Regions from separate parts of the Elongatibacter sediminis genome, predicted to be linked through region 2. Evidence: predicted binding sites of a transcription regulator. Region 2 holds the regulator's gene; the other holds the start of a gene.
What was found. The regulator sigma-54, encoded in region 2, starts transcription at its own class of promoters, with help from an activator protein. The targets are predictions, from matches to a motif close to TGGCANGNTNCNTGCTT.

Region 1: a site for sigma-54 is predicted at 5,366-5,382, ahead of V3330_RS18345 (P-II family nitrogen regulator). Genes of this name have one in related genera too.

The regions. Positions count from the first base shown of each region.
Region 1 is NZ_JAZHOG010000015.1:89,195-97,103, forward strand. Features, by position in the region: gene V3330_RS18325 (glycerate kinase type-2 family protein) at 1-384, shown strand, start outside; gene aceA (isocitrate lyase) at 1,185-2,471, opposite strand; gene V3330_RS18335 (LysR family transcriptional regulator) at 2,628-3,593, shown strand; gene V3330_RS18340 (ammonium transporter) at 3,646-4,914, opposite strand; gene V3330_RS18345 (P-II family nitrogen regulator) at 4,983-5,321, opposite strand; gene V3330_RS18350 (AraC family transcriptional regulator) at 5,872-6,708, shown strand; gene V3330_RS18355 (YHS domain-containing (seleno)protein) at 6,779-7,261, opposite strand; gene V3330_RS18360 (zinc-dependent alcohol dehydrogenase family protein) at 7,498-7,909, opposite strand, start outside.
Region 2 is NZ_JAZHOG010000016.1:65,738-73,646, forward strand. Features, by position in the region: gene rapZ (RNase adapter RapZ) at 1-819, opposite strand, end outside; gene hprK (HPr(Ser) kinase/phosphatase) at 807-1,772, opposite strand; gene ptsN (PTS IIA-like nitrogen regulatory protein PtsN) at 1,921-2,400, opposite strand; gene hpf (ribosome hibernation-promoting factor, HPF/YfiA family) at 2,446-2,769, opposite strand; gene V3330_RS18635 (RNA polymerase factor sigma-54) at 2,947-4,434, opposite strand; gene lptB (LPS export ABC transporter ATP-binding protein) at 4,510-5,232, opposite strand; gene lptA (lipopolysaccharide transport periplasmic protein LptA) at 5,216-5,920, opposite strand; gene lptC (LPS export ABC transporter periplasmic protein LptC) at 5,907-6,470, opposite strand; gene V3330_RS18655 (KdsC family phosphatase) at 6,467-7,012, opposite strand; gene V3330_RS18660 (KpsF/GutQ family sugar-phosphate isomerase) at 7,022-7,909, opposite strand, start outside.

The sequences.
Region 1 (7,909 bases), on a different contig from region 2:
GCAGTCCGCGACCGACAGCCGCGTTGTCTGCTCTCTGGCGGCGAACTGACCGTCAAACTCGGCCCGTCACCCGGCGCCGGAGGACCCAACACCGACTATCTCCTGGCCCTGGCGCTCGAACTTTCCAATAGCAACGGCATGCCGGCTTCCTGCTGGGGCCTGGCGGCCGACACCGACGGCATCGACGGGCACGGCGGACACGCAGGCGCCCTGTTCGGACCCGACACGATCCACGCAGCCGCCGCCCGGGGGCTGGATCCCGCCGACTTCCTCGCGCACCACGACTCGGCCCGCTTCTTCGCCGAGTCCGGCGGCCTGCTCACGCCGGGGCCGAGCGGAACCAACGTCAACGATTTCCGCTGCGTGCTGGTGCTGCCGGACTGACCCCGACCGCACCGAACCCCGGCCGGTTATCGGCACCACGGCGGGCGCGTCCGGCACTCTTCAAATTTCAATGCACCGGGGAATATTCCCCAGCAAATTCCAACGGCCACCCAAGACTCATCGCAGATCGTTCGCTACTGAAGCAGCAAGAGGCGATGGTCTGGTCAACTGGCACCCCTCTCCGACGTCACGGACCTGCCTCACAGGTGCCTTTGGCCCCTCTGGTAGCCGCCGAGTGGGTGGACGGACCCGGGGTCGAGGGCACAGGGATGTGCCCGAGAGGCCCGATCGAGCACGACTGCAGGGATGCAGGAGGTAGGGCAACGCAGGAGCAGTTGCCGATGGATGCGAGTCGGGCCGACCCCGGCAGCCGACCACCCGCGAGGGACCCGCGAAGCGGCGGCGGACCCGAGGCGGCCAGGACACCTGTGAGGCAGGTCCTCCTGCGCTGGAAAGATTTGATATTCAGTCGTTCCAGAACGAACCGACGGATCCGGAGGGCCGAATGCAGCCGTGAAACAGGTCCCCTGCGCAGGAAAGAACTGAGGTTCAGTCGACCCAGAGACAGCCGACGGACTCGTTGGCGCCAATCATCTGTGAGATGCGTCCTGACACGGCCGGGCGAACAAGCGACTGGCCGACCCTGCCGTGTGATGGGCCCTGAACTTTCTCATCCGCCCAACACAGCCTGCTGGTCGGAGTTTCGCGCTGGATGCGGATTTTCGACACGAAGGAAACACGGGTTCCCCCCAAAAAAACGGGCCGCATCAGCGGCCCGAATGGCTCATTGCCGTACTCGTTCAGACAGCTTCCTTGAATTGCTCCTCCTCGGTGGAGCCGCTCAGAGCCGACAGGGAAGACTTTCCGCCGCCGATGACCTGGGTCAGCGAGTCGAAGTAACCCGTGCCTACTTCGCGTTGATGCTTGGTGGCGGTGTAACCGTGCTGCTCGGCCGCGAATTCGGCTTCCTGCAATTCCACGTAAGCGGCCATCTGGCGATCCCGATAGCCGCGGGCCAGGGTGTGCATGCTGTAGTTGAGCGCATGGAAACCGGCCAGGGTAATGAACTGGAACTTGTAGCCCATCGCGCCCAGCTCGCGTTGGAACTTCGCAATGGTCTCGTCGTCGAGTTTGGCCTTCCAGTTGAAGGACGGCGAGCAGTTGTAAGCCAGCAGCTTGCCGGGGAATTCCTTGTGAATCGTTTCGGCGAACTGCCTGGCCTGGTCGAGATCAGGGGTGCTGGTTTCGCACCACAGGAGGTCCGCCCAGGGCGCGTAGGCCAGGCCGCGTGCGATGGCCTGCTCGATGCCGGGCCTGACTTCGAAGAAGCCCTCCACGGTACGCTCGCCGGTCACGAAGGCACGGTCGCGCTCGTCGATGTCCGACGTCAGCAGGCCGGCACCCATGGCGTCGGTGCGGGCCACCAGAATCGTCGGCACGTTCATGATGTCGGCGGCCAGTCGTGCGGAAACGAGCTTCTGCACCGCTTCCTGGGTCGGCACCAGTACTTTGCCGCCCATGTGGCCGCACTTCTTGGCCGAGGCGAGCTGATCCTCGAAATGCACGCCGGCAGCGCCCGCCTCGATCATGGCCTTCATCAGTTCGTGGGCATTGAGCACGCCGCCGAAGCCGGCCTCGGCGTCGGCCACGATGGGCTGCATCCAGTCCACCGTATCATCACCCTCGGCGTGGTGAAGCTGGTCCGCGCGCAACAGCGCATTGTTGATCTTGCGCACCACTTCGGGAACCGAGTCGGCCGGGTAGAGCGACTGGTCCGGGTACATGGCGCCGGCCTTGTTGGCGTCGGCAGCCACCTGCCAGCCGGAAAGATAAATGGCTTTCAACCCGGCTTTCACCTGCTGCATCGCCTGATTACCGGTCAATGCGCCCAGGGCGTTCACAAATGGCTCGGTCGCCATGTGACGCCACAGTTTTTCGGCACCCTGACGGGCGAGGCTGTGTTCGATTTTCACCGTGCCCCGCAAGCGCAGGACGTCGGCGGCCTCGTAGCCGCGCTGCACACCCTGCCAACGAGGGTTGGTGGACCAGTCAGCTTGCATGCAGTTGATTTCGTGTTCCATATTCATCGGGCAATTCCTCTGTCGGTTGCCGGGTCAATAGCGATGGGCCTGTGCCGTGGTGTCTTCACCGCCACTTTCACCTTATCCATCGAGCGCAATCTTTGACAAGGCAAATATTTCAATATTTAATATAAGATTCGTTAAATATCCAAGTGACTGAAATTGAACGATAAAGAAAAAACCAAGTCGCCACGCTTCTATTACAAGGGCAATCAGCTCAAACAGCTACGGGCATTTTGCGCCGTCGCCAAGAGCGGCAAGATGACCGACGCGGCCGAGCAGCTGTTCCTCAGTCAGCCGGCCATCAGCCTGCAGATACGGGCCCTGGAGCGGGAGCTGGACACGGTGCTGTTCGAACGCCACGGCCCGCGTATCAACATGACCCGCGAAGGCCAGGAGCTTTACGAGATGGCGCGTCCGCTGGTCGAAGGACTGGATACGCTGAACGGGCGCTTCAACCGCCAGATCCGGGGCGACCTCGACAGCGGCGAAGTCGTCATCGCCGCGGGGGAGTCCACCATCATCTATCTGCTGCCGCCCCTGGTCGCGCAGTTTCGCGAAAGCTTTCCCAACATTCACGTGCAACTGCGCAACGTGACCGGACGGGACGGACTGGCCATGATTCGCGACGACGAGGTCGACTTTGCGATCGGCTCCATGCTCGATGTTCCGTCCGACATCAGTTACCAGCCGGTGTATTCCTTCGAACCGGCCCTGATCATGGCCGAGGGCCATGATCTGGCCGACCGCAATTCCATCCGCATCGAGGATATTGCACCGTACGGTCTCATTCTCCCGCCGCGCCGCCTGACCACCTGGCGCATGGTCGACCGGGTCTTCCAGCAACACCAGGTGCCTTTCAAGGTCACGCTCGAAGTCGGGGGCTGGGAAGTGATCAAGCGGTACGTGGAACTGGATTTCGGAGTTTCCATCGTTACTGGAATCTGCCTGCGCGACGACGACAAACTGGTGGCGAAAAACATGAGCGCCTATTTTCCGAAACGCAGTTACGGCGTGGTCATGCGTCGGGGCAAATACCTGTCACCGCAGGCACGGGCTTTCCTGGATGTGTCCGAAGAAGCCAACATGCCCGACTCACCCTGGCGCATCGGTCACTCGGACCGATAAAAAAAAGCCCGGGGGCTGCCCGGGCAAAGAGGCACAGAACTGGTGTTGCAGGTCAGGATCTGACCGATGTGAACTCGGGATAGGCCTCGAGACCGCATTCGCCGATATCGAGCCCGTAGTATTCCTCGTCTTCGCTGACGCGAATGCCAAACGCCATTTTTAGCGCGAACCACACGACCAGGCTGGCCGCGAATACCCAGACGAAGATCGTGGCTGCGCCGGCAAGCTGCCCGCCGAACGTGGTATCGCCGTTCGACAACGGGACCAGCATCAGGCCGAGGAGCCCCACCACTCCGTGAACCGAGATGGCGCCTACCGGATCGTCGATACGCAATTTATCCAGGCCGACGATACTGAAGACGACCACGACGCCGGCCACCAGGCCAAACACCGATGCCTGCAGCGGGGTGGGGGTCGAAGGTTCTGCGGTGATCGCGACGAGACCGGCCAGTGCGCCGTTGAGCGCCATGGTCAGGTCCGCCTTGCCGAACAAGAGGCGGGCGGTGGCGATGGCGGCGATCAAACCGGTGGCGGCCGCGGCATTGGTGTTCAGAAACACCAGGGCCACGCTGTGCGCGTTGGCCGCATCACCGAGTTTGAGCACCGACCCACCATTGAACCCGAACCAACCCATCCAGAGAATGAATGTGCCTAGCGTCGCCAGAGGAAGATTGGCACCGGGCAGCGCATTGGCGCGACCGTCAGGGGTGTATTTACCCGCCCGGGGGCCCAGCAGCAGAACGCCCGCCAGAGCCGCCGCCGCGCCCGCCATGTGTACGATGCCGGAGCCGGCAAAGTCACTGAACCCCAGGTCGTCGCCCAGGTTGTACAGCCCGAACACCGCCTGGCCGCCCCAGGTCCACGCGCCTTCGAGCGGATAGATCAAACCCGTCATGACCACCGCGAATACCATGAAAGCCCACAGCTTCATGCGTTCGGCGACCGCGCCGGAAACGATGGACATGGCCGTGGCCACGAAGACCACCTGGAAGAAAAAGTCCGAGGCGGGCGAATAAACCGAATCGCCATCGAAGCCGTTTTCCGCCGAAGCTCCCAGCACCTCGTCGAGGCTGAAGGCTTCAATGCCCTGCAGAAAAAACCCGCCGTCGTACATCACCGCGTAGCCACAGGCCAGGTACATGAAGCAGGCGATGGCATACAAAGCAATGTTCTTGGTAAGAATTTCGGTGGTGTTCTTGGCGCGAACCAGACCCGCCTCGAGCATGGAGAATCCGGCGGCCATCCACATGACGAGCGCGCCACAGACCAGGAAATAGAAGGTGTCGATTGCGTACTGGAGTTCAAAAATCTGGGATTCCATGGATCAGCTCCGGTTTCTCAGCGCGGGATTGAAATGCTTGTCGGAAGAGTCATCGAAAACACCGGCACTCAAATGGCCTGCGCCCCGGTCTCGCCGGTGCGGATGCGGATCACTTCCTCCAGCGAACTGACGAAGATCTTGCCGTCGCCGATTTTTCCGGTGGAAGCGCTGGACGTGATCGCTTCGACGACGGCATCCACCCGATCGTCCGTGACCGCGGTCTCCACCTTGAGCTTGGGCAGGAAGTCGACGTTGTACTCCGCTCCCCGGTAGAGCTCGGTGTGGCCCTTCTGCCGGCCAAAGCCGCGCACTTCGGTGACGGTGATCCCGGCGACGCCGGCCTCACCGAGAGCTTGGCGCACGTCATCGAGCTTGAATGGTTTGATGATGGCCGAGACCAGCTTCATGTCAGTTCCTCCGCACGGGGCAATCGGGTTTACGGCGAACCTGGATGCACATTTCATGCCAGGGCCCGAAACCTCGCAGTCACGGCTCTTTCAGCAGGTGATGCCATTCTGAAATTACGTACGAATGCCCACGGAAAGTGCGTGTCTTTGGCGGCCATGCACCATAACGGTGCATTTTTGCAACGTGCTCATGGCAGGTGCGACCCATTGGTGATATAATTAACGGATTGAGCACACCTCATACCGGCCAGGGATGCATGAACGCCGGTTACTGAAGCGCAAGCATCAGTCGCAGAGCACCAGAAACGCCGCCCATGAGGCGGCGTTTTTTATGGTCGGCCCTAATTCACGCGCCTATCCGGCGAACGCACGACGTATCGCAAGGCCTCTGGCGGCGTGCTCCAACCCCTCCTGAGCGGCGCAGCACCCCCTGTTCCTGTCGCGCCGGGCACTTGCGCTCACGAACCGCTTTGCCAAGAGCGCGAATATTGACACGCTAGAAGAAACTAATGGTAGTATTATTTAACTTTTTCTGTACTTATCGTATCCCATGCCCGATCGACTCGTCTGGCTGTTACGACACTTCAATCTGCGCGCCCGTGTTTTCCAGGCCGGAGTTCTCAACTGCAATGCTTCGTTCGAGGCGCAATCAGGTCTCGGCTACCTGCATGTGCTGAAGTCGGGCAAGGTGGAAATCACACCCCAGGGGCATGATCCGATACTTGTCGACGACCCCTCGGTGTTGTTCTTCATGAACCCCACCCAACACCGGGTCCAGCCCGCGGCCACGGGCTGCTCCATGGTTTGTGCGACCTTCGAGTTCGGCCTGGACGAAGGAAACCCGCTACTCGAGGCGCTGCCTGAACTGACCCTGGTTCGCCTGGGCGACGCACCGATACTGGGACTGACCCTGCGGCAATTGTTCACCGAGTCGGAAGAGGATCACTGCGGCAAGCAGGCCGTGCTCGACCGCTTGTGCGAGGTCGCCCTGGTGCTGGTACTCAGGGATCTGATGGACCAGCACCGGCTGGACGTGGGTCTGCTGGCCGGACTCGCCGACACCCGCCTGGCACGGGCCATCAATGCCATGCACGCCGAACCGAACCGCAACTGGACGCTGGAGGCCCTGGCAGGCGAGGCTGGAATGTCGCGCGCCCGGTTTGCCGTGCATTTTCGCGACACCGTCGGCATGACACCCGGCGACTACCTGGGCGAATGGCGGGTGGGCCTGGCGCAATCGATGATGCTCAAGGGCATGCCGCTCAAGAGCGTTGCGGGCGAGGTGGGCTACGGATCGGCCAGTGCCTTGTCGCGGGCTTTTCTGGCCCGGCGCGGCAAGACCCCGACCACCTGGTTGCGGGAGCATGGCACCAAGTGCTCGCCATAAATCGGAAACCCGGATCGCGGACACAAAAAAAGCGGGCGTCAAACGCCCGCTTTTCGCGATACCGCAGTGGTTACAGTGAAGCGGCAGTTTTCGACCGGATCTTTTTCCAGTTTTTTTCCGCCTTGGCGATGGTGCCGGCACGGTCCTTGTGAAATTCCTTCAGGACCGCCTCGTTCAGGAACACGTAGAGCTTGCCGTCTTCCACGGCCGCGTAGCGCGGATCGCCGTCGAACTTCTTGGCCACCGAGACGCCGAAAGCGCAGAAGCCGCCAAACTGCGGCGCATACCTGCCCGGTGACTTCTCGAAGGTCTTTTTGTTCTCCGCGCTGGCGAAGTAATACGCCACGCCCTCATGGACCGCGGAATGGGTGGCGAATCCTTCGATGCGATTGCCGATGTCCACGAAGGCCACCGGATCGAAGCCGTGCAGTGCCAGCGGCTTGCCCGTGTAAGTCAGGCCTGCGGACACATTGTGCTCGTCGGCGGCGAATGCCGCTTGCTGAAAAACTGCGCTGAACAATACCAGCGCGGTCGCGATGAAATGATGTTTCATTGATCTATCCTCTATTGGTTGGTTTCACGCCTGGGTTTCGACCGGCCCGCCTGTGGCGGCACCGGCTGTCGTTGGCTCGACAGGGCGTGATGTTCCGGCGGCCCCGGGCTTCGAACAAGCCGAATGGCCGGATTCGAGACGCCGGGTAGAGGACTTGAGACTAGGGGTGAAACGGGGCGACTGGCCGGGTACGGGCGGGCCATCGCCCACCCGGAAATCCAGCACGGACCGCCCGGCTACTCCATAGTGCCGGCGCGACCCTCGATTTCGACGACCACCTTGCCAATGGCCTGGCCGCTGGTGAGACGGTCGTAGGCCTGCCCGACTTCGGAGAGCGCAAAGCACTGCTCGTCCAGCAACGGCTTCAGCGCGCCCGCATCCACGATATCGGCCAGCTGCGTGAGAATCGCTCCGTGCCGCTCCCGGCCTTGATCATGCAACATGGGTATCAGCATGAAGACAACGTGCAGCGACAGTCCCTTGAAGTGAGCCGGCGACAGGTCGATTTCCAGCAGGGATACGGTAGTGGCGACGCGTCCGTTCAATGCCGCAGCCTCGAAGGAATTCGTCAGGTTGGCGCCTCCGACCGAGTCGAACACCACGTCGAAACCCGCCCCACCGGTATGATCGGAGACATACTGCGCGACC
Region 2 (7,909 bases):
CAGTCGCTCCACCAGGTAGACCGAGCGATGGCGGCCCCCGGTACAGCCGATACCCACCGTGACGTAACTGCGCTGGCTGCGGGACACGCGCGGCAGCCAGCGCTCGAGAAATGCGCGAATGTCTTCGTACAGTTCATGCACGACCGAGTCCCGCTCCAGCCACTCGGCGACGGCATCGTCGGTGCCTTTCAGCCCGCGCAGTTCGTCCAGCCAGTAGGGATTAGGCAGATGGCGCGCGTCGAACACGAAATCCACATCCTGTGGCACGCCTTTCTTGAACGCGAAAGACTCCAGCACGACGGTCATTCCCTGTCCGGATTCGCCGATGGCCTTCCAGACCTGGCCGCGCAACTGGTGGATGTTGATGTCACTGGTGTCCAGCACCCAGTCGGCTCGCTGCTTCAGCGGTTCGAGCAGTTGCTTTTCCCGTTCGATGGCCGCTGGCAGCGCGTGCTGGTCACGGGTCAGCGGATGGCGCCGGCGCGTTTCGCTGAACCGCTTGATCAGGGTGCGGGTATCCGCTGTGAGAAACAGGAGCCGTGGACTCAGTCCGTCGCCCGCCATCTCGTCCATCCAGGCTGGTATGCGCTGGAGTTTGGGTCCGCGCGAGCGGGCGTCGACACCCAGCGAAACCCGGCCGTAGAGCCGTGGGTCGCCGCGAATGTGCGCGGTGAAGTCCGGTAGCAGGGCGGCGGGAAGATTGTCCACGCAGTAATAACCCAGATCCTCCAGGGCGTGCAGTGCCGTGGTTTTTCCACCGCCCGACAGGCCGGTGATCAAAACGAGTTGCTGACTGGTCTCGTCGCTCAATCCGACCATCCCCCGTTGTCCTGTTGCAGCAGGCGGGCGTGCCGCTCGATGAAGGCCGCTGAGGCATCGATGCCTTTCATGCGCAACATGAAGTCGCGCACCGCCGCTTCGACCATCACCGCCAGATTGCGTCCGGCCCGAACCTGCAGGGTGATGCTGGGAATGTCGAGGTCGAGCACCCGCACCATGGCGGTGTCACCGCGCAGGCGGTCCTTGCTGGCCGGCTGTTGCGGGTTGTCCGGAATTTCCAGGTTGATGATCAGGCGCAGAAACTTGTTCAGTTTGATGGTGGCGTCGCCGAACATCTGCCGCACATTGAGAACGCCGAGGCCACGGACCTCCAGGCAGTCCTGCAGCGCGGGTGGGCAGGTTCCGTCGATGATGTCGGGAGAGATCTGGGTGAATTCGGGGGCGTCGTCCGCGATCAGCCGATGACCACGGGTGAGCAGTTCCAGGGCCAGTTCGCTCTTGCCGCACCCGGAGTCACCCATGAGGTGCACGCCGATGGTGAACACTTCCATGAAGACGCCGTGCAAGGTGGTGCGTTTCGCCAGGCAGCGCGACATGTAGTGCTGCAGGTAGTTGACCAACTCGTAGGCGGGCAGGTTGGACCGCATCAGCGCGACGCACGGGTGGTCCGCGACACGATTGACGATGATTTCGGGCATGGGATGCCCGTCGCCGACGATGATGGCCAGCGGATCGGCCCGCATCACCAGGTTCGCGGTCCGTTTTCGCCCGACCTCGTCGAGGTCGTCAATGAACGTAAGTTCCTCGACGCCCAGCACCTGAACCGCGTTGGGGTGGATGACATTGAGAAAGCCCGCCAGCGCGGGGCGCACACTGAGATCGCGGGAAGCGACACCCGGCCAATCCTCACCGGCGGGCTCGCCCACCCACTTCAGCGCCAGGCGCTCCTCGAGGTCGCCGAACAATTCCAAGGCTGTCAGGGAGCGTGTCACGCGGCACAGTATTGCAGGATCGCAAGGCTTATGCCACGCGTTCGATACAGGGCTTCGAGTGAACATCCACCTTCGCCCGGCACGTCCGGCCGAAGCTGGCACCCGTCCGACGGATTCATGCCGGAGAGCCCGCGTCCGGGTTCAGATGCTAATGCCGGGTGGTGCCGCGTTCGGCGGACGACGGGTCGGAAAGCAACTGCAGCATGGCGGAGGGGTTTTCCGCGTCGCGCAGTGCCTGCAGCAGTTCGCGATCACTGAACAGTTCCGCCACGTGGGCCAGCAGCTTCAGGTGATCCTCTCCGCAGTTCTCGGGCACTGTCATCGCAAACAACAGGTCCACGGGTTCGCCGTCGATGGAGTCGAACGGCAGTGGCTTCTTCAGGCGAATGAACGAGGCCCGGATCGGCCGGTTACCCTTGATTCGGCCGTGCGGGATGGCCACGCCGTGTCCCAGGCCCGTGCTGCCCAGCCGTTCGCGGGCACACAGGCTTTCGAAGATTTCGCGAGCGCTCAGATCGTCGCTGTCACGCGCCAGTTCCTCGCTGATGATTTCCAGCAGGCGCTTCTTCGAACTGCTGTGCACATCACAGCGGATACTCTCGGGGCTCAGCAGGTCACTGATCAGCATGACGGTAAAACGTTCGGGGTTGGCCGGGGGCGGTCGGGTTCGCGGTCAGCCGAGCGAAGCGGCGCGTTCGTCCCGCGACACCTGGTGATCGGTGAGCTTGTCCTTGTACCGGCGGACCTGCTTGTCGAGTTTGTCGACCAGGCCGTCGATGGCCGCGTACATGTCGTCGTCGGACGAGTTGGCGAACAAGGACTTGCCGGCAGCGTGCAGGGTGGCTTCCGCCAGTTGGACGTGCTTTTCGACATTGAGGACGACGTGGATCGAAATAACATGGTCGAAATGGCGTGAAATGCGTTGCATCTTCTCTGTGACGTAGGCGCGAAGCGCGGGAGTCACTTCCACGTGATGTCCGGTGACGTTTACCTGCATGATTTACTCCTTGGGGGTCTTCCGGTGCGGATTCAAGCGGAGCGCGGTTCAGGGGAACGGGATGGTGCTGCCGTTGCGCGGATGCCGCGAAGCTTGCTTTCGTCCATGGGGCAGGAATGATTCATCGTTGTCCTGATTCTATACCCCGTGGGGGGGCTTTCCTAGGGGGGCTGGTCATTATCGGTAGTCCAGTCGCGCTTCGGCCTCGGCCTGGCGCTTCAGCGCTGCTTGCCGGCGGTATTCGCGCCGGCGCTCGGTGCTCGAACCGATGCCCAGTGACTCCCGGTATTTGGCGACCGTGCGTCGAGCCACGCGCACGCCGGCCTCGCGCAACAGTACGGAAAGATCCTGATCGCTAAGCGGCCGGTCCTGCGGTTCGTGTTCGAGCAGCATCTGCAGCCTGGCCTTGACCGCGGTGGCGCTGATCGCGCCGCCATTCACGGTTTGAACGTGGCTGGAGAAAAAATACTTGAGTTCGTAAATCCCGCGTGGCGTAAGCATGTATTTGCGAGTCGTGGCCCGCGATACCGTGGATTCGTGAACGCCGACTTCCTCGGCGACTTCGCGCAACACCAGCGGGCGCATGGCGATCTCGCCGACGTCCAGAAAGTCCTGTTGCATTTCCACGATCGTCTGGGCGACGTTCATCAGGGTGCGATTACGCATTTCCAGGCTGGACATCAGCCAGCGGGCTTCCTGCAGCCGGCCCTTGAGGTAATCGGCATCCTTGCCGCCGGATTTACGCAACAGGTCGATGTAGTAACGGTTCAGCCGCAGACCGGGGTCGTTTTCCGGGTTCAGGGTCACACGCCATTCGTCGTCGACACGGGTGACGTAGACATCCGGCACCAGGTATTCGTCCTGGCGATTGTCGAACCGGGTGCCGGGCCGTGGGTCCAGCGACTGGATCAGCTGCAGTGCCTGCACCAGCCGTTCTTCGCTGGCACCGGTGGCTTTGCGCAGGCCATCCAGGTCGTGATCGGCCACCAGATCCAGGTAGTCCCGTGCGATGCGGGTGCCCAGTTCGCGGCCCGGCGTGTCGCCCGGCATGGCCGCCAGCTGCACCCGGATGCACTCGCCGGGTCCGCGGCTGGCGACGCCGACCGGTTCCATGCGCTGCACGCGATGCAGCACGGCCAGCACCTCGTCTTCCTCGGTCAGAATCTCGGGGGCCAGGCTGGACCGGATGTCCTCGATGCTGTCTTCGAGAAAGCCTTCTTCATCGAGACCGAACACGATGGCGGTGGCGATGGCCGCGTCTTTGTCACTGAAGTGGCTGAGATTGATCTGCCAGAGCAGGTGTTCCCTGAGGGATCCGGTGGTGTCGTCGGCGATCTGCGAGTCGCCCGAGAAGGCGTCGCCGCCACTGCTGCCGGTCATCCACGGCTCATCGATGGAAAAGCCGTCGTCCCATTCCTCCAGGCCCGGCTCTGCGGTTTCGCCGTAGTCTTCGCTCTCTGCGGCGCTTGCCTCGGATTCGGACTGGGCGCTGTCGCCGTCGCCTTCGCCTTCGCCGCGTTCGAGCAGCGGGTTGGACTCGATGGCCTCCTGGATGTACTCGCGCAGTTCGATCCGGTTCAACTGCAGCAGGCGAATGGCCTGTTGCAGTTGCGGCGCCAGCGCAAGCTTCTGGGTGAGCCTGAGTTGTAGGGATTGGTCTGCCATGACTCCGGGGCGGTGACGACCCTCATCCTTTCCACCGTAACTCCAGTGTACACCCTGTGGGGCGCCGCGCAGCGATCAGAGCGTAAATTCCTTGCCCAGATAGACATCGCGCACGCGATCGTTGGCCAGGATGTCCGTCGGTTCGCCGGACGCGAGTACATGTCCGTCCGCCAGAATGTAGGCGAAATCGCAGATGCCCAGGGTTTCGCGCACGTTGTGATCGGTGATCAGAACACCGATTCCCAGTTCCGTGAGGTGCTGCACGATACGCTGGATTTCGCCCACGGAAATCGGGTCGACGCCGGCGAACGGTTCGTCCAGCAGGATGAAACGCGGGCGCGCTGCGAGCGCGCGGGCAATTTCCACCCGGCGCCGCTCGCCGCCCGACAGACTGACGCCCATCTGGTCGGCCAGGTGAGAGATTCCCAGGTCTTCCATCAACAGGCCGAGGGTCTCCTCCCGCCCGTTCCGATCGAGGTCGCCACGAATTTCGAGGATGGCGCGAATGTTGTCCGCCACCGTGAGTTTGCGGAATATCGACGCATCCTGGGGCAGGTAACCAACGCCCAGGCCGGCCCGGACGTTGACGGGTTCATGGGTGATGTCCACGTCATCGACGAAGATCGAGCCGCCATCGGCCGGTATCAGGCCGACGATCATGTAGAAGCAGGTGGTTTTACCGGCGCCGTTGGGTCCGAGCAGGCCAACGACACGGCCGGGTTTGACGCTCATCGAGACGTCGCGAACCACCTCGCGGTTGCCGTAGGTTTTGCGCAGGCGCTCAGTGCGAAGCACTATTCGCCCCCGTCGTTGCCGCGCTTCCGGATTTCGAATCGGTATCCGGCGCGGTTTCTCCTTCGGTTTCCCCTTCGGTTTCCGATCCGGCATCGCTTTCGGGGCCGGCTTCAACGGCCGGGGCGGAAGACGCATCCAGACCGTCCGGCACGAGCTCGGGCGCCAGTTCGATCCGAACTCTTCCGTTGCTCTCGTCGCCACTGCCGGAAAAGTGCTGTTGGTTCATGTCGTAGACCAGCTCTTCTCCGCTGACCTGGTATTGCGGGTGGTGAACATCGGCTGCGCCCGTCAGGGTGATGATGCCACTGGCCACCCGGTAGGAAATTTTCCGGGCCGTTGCCCGGACCAGTCCTTCGTTCTCGATTTCCTGCTGGAGCAGCACGGGTTCACCGGTCAGCAGCACCCGCCGCACCCGGCCATCGGCCTTCTCCACCTCGGCGACGTTGGCCCGCACCAGCAGGGTTCCCTGCCGGATTTCCACATTACCGCGCAGTATCGCGGTGCCGTCTCCGAGGGTTCCGTCGGTGGAGTCGGCGTCCACCAGCAGCGGTTGCTGGCGGTCGCTCTCGAGCGCAAAAAGCGTTCCGCTCAGACTGAGCAGGGCGATAAGCAGCAGGGCGGCACATCGCTGCCCGGCGCGCGCCGGCGCGGCACACGCGGACGCGCCTTGCGGAAATTCAGGGAGTCGCATAACGGGCGCGTACCTCGTTCAGAAGTTCGTAACTGTTTGTTTTCATGTCCAGTTTCATTCCGATGGCATCGACCCGATCGCCTTCCTGGATCAGGGTGACGGCGGATTCGGTGCTGGCCGTTCGCGGGTCGACGTTCAGGAGCACATCGCGCGTGCGGATTTCCAGGACTTCCCGGGTCCGCCGGTTCTCACGGCGCAGATCGACAGTGCCGACCAGCGAAACGTATTCGCGGTCGGCCGTCACCACGGCCGAGTCCGCGGTAATGTACCACTCATCCGCCTGCTGCTGAATTCGAATGCGCGGGTTCTCGATGGTTCCGACCTGGCTTCTGGCGTTGTTGCGCAGCATGGGCGCGTCGATCCGCAGATTCTGCTTACCCGTTCTGTCGAGCAGGGTCGCGCTGAAATCCCACAGTGCATAGTTGAGGCGGGGGTCGAGGTCTTCGATCGGCGCGCTTTCGGGCTGCGAGCGGTCCCGCGCCGCCAGCCAGGTCAGTGCAGCGAGGGCCGACAGGGCCAGGACGCCGCGCAGGGTGCTGCGCCGTATCACCGGTCCAGCAATTCCGACAGCAGGTTCTGGTCGTGTCCCTGTGCGTGCAGCAGCAGGTCACAGATTTCACGCACGGCGCCGTGGCCACCCTTGGCGCGGGTAACCCAGTGAACCCGGCGCCGGACCTCGGGATGCGCGTCGGCGGCGGTGACGGCGAGACCCACCCGGGCCAGCACCGGAAGGTCCGGCCAGTCATCGCCGGCATAGCACACCGATTCGGAATCCAGCCCGGTCTCGCCCAGCAGTCGATTCAGAACCTCGAGCTTGTCGTCGCTGCCCTGGAACACGCTTTCAATCGCCAGTTCGCGCGCCCGCCGTTCGACCATCGCCGAGGTCCGGCCGGTGATCAGGGCGAGTTCGATGCCGAACCGGCGGACCGCTTTGAGACCGAATCCGTCGCGGGTGGAGAATGCCTTGGATTCGCCGCCCGCAGCGTCGTAGTACAGGCGGCCATCGGTCAGAATGCCGTCGACGTCGAGCGCCAGCAGCCGGATGCGCCGGGCTTTCTGAAGGAGCAGTTCGTCGGGTTCGGATGGGCTCATGGTTGAGGATCAGACCACGCCGGCCGCCAGGAGATCCTGGAAATTCAGCGCTCCGACGAGGCGATCCTCGTCGTCGAGGACCAGCAAGGCCTGGATACGGTGCTCCTGCATCATCTGCACGGCCTCCGCGGCGAGTGCATCGGGCCGGATGGATTTGCCGCCGGACGTCATGACATCGGCGATGCGGGTGGCGTGAGGGTCTTCCGCCGATTCCAGGGTGCGGCGCAAATCGCCGTCCGTGAAGATGCCCAGCACGCCGCCATCCCCGTCGACGACGGCGGTCATGCCCAGACGCTTGCGGGTCATTTCCAGGATGGCCTGGCTCAGCGACGCGTCGGCGGGCACGCGGGGTATGTCGTCGTCCCGGTGCATGACGTCGCGGATGTGCAGCAGGAGCTTGCGGCCGAGTTGGCCCGCCGGGTGTGATCGCGCGAAATCCTCGCGCGTGAATCCCCGGGTCTCCAACAGGGATACCGCGAGTGCGTCCCCCATCACCAGAGCCGCGGTGGTGCTGGACGTCGGTGCGAGCCCCAGCGGGCAGGCCTCGCGCGGCACGCTGACGTCAATGTGCACGTCGGCGTGGCGGGCCAGGGTCGATTGAGGATTGCCGGTCATCGCCACGAGCGGGACCCCAAGACGCTTGAGTGGCGGCAGCATGATGTTGACTTCCGCAGTTTCGCCGGAGTGGGACAACAGCATGACCACGTCGTCGGCCTTGATCATGCCCATGTCGCCATGACCGGCCTCGGCCGGGTGCACGAAAAACGCCGGTGTGCCGGTGCTGGCCAGGGTCGCGGCGATTTTGCCACCGATATGCCCTGACTTGCCCATGCCGATCACCACCACGCGGCCGGTGCAGTCCAGCATGTGCCGGCACGCTGTGAAGAATGCGGCATC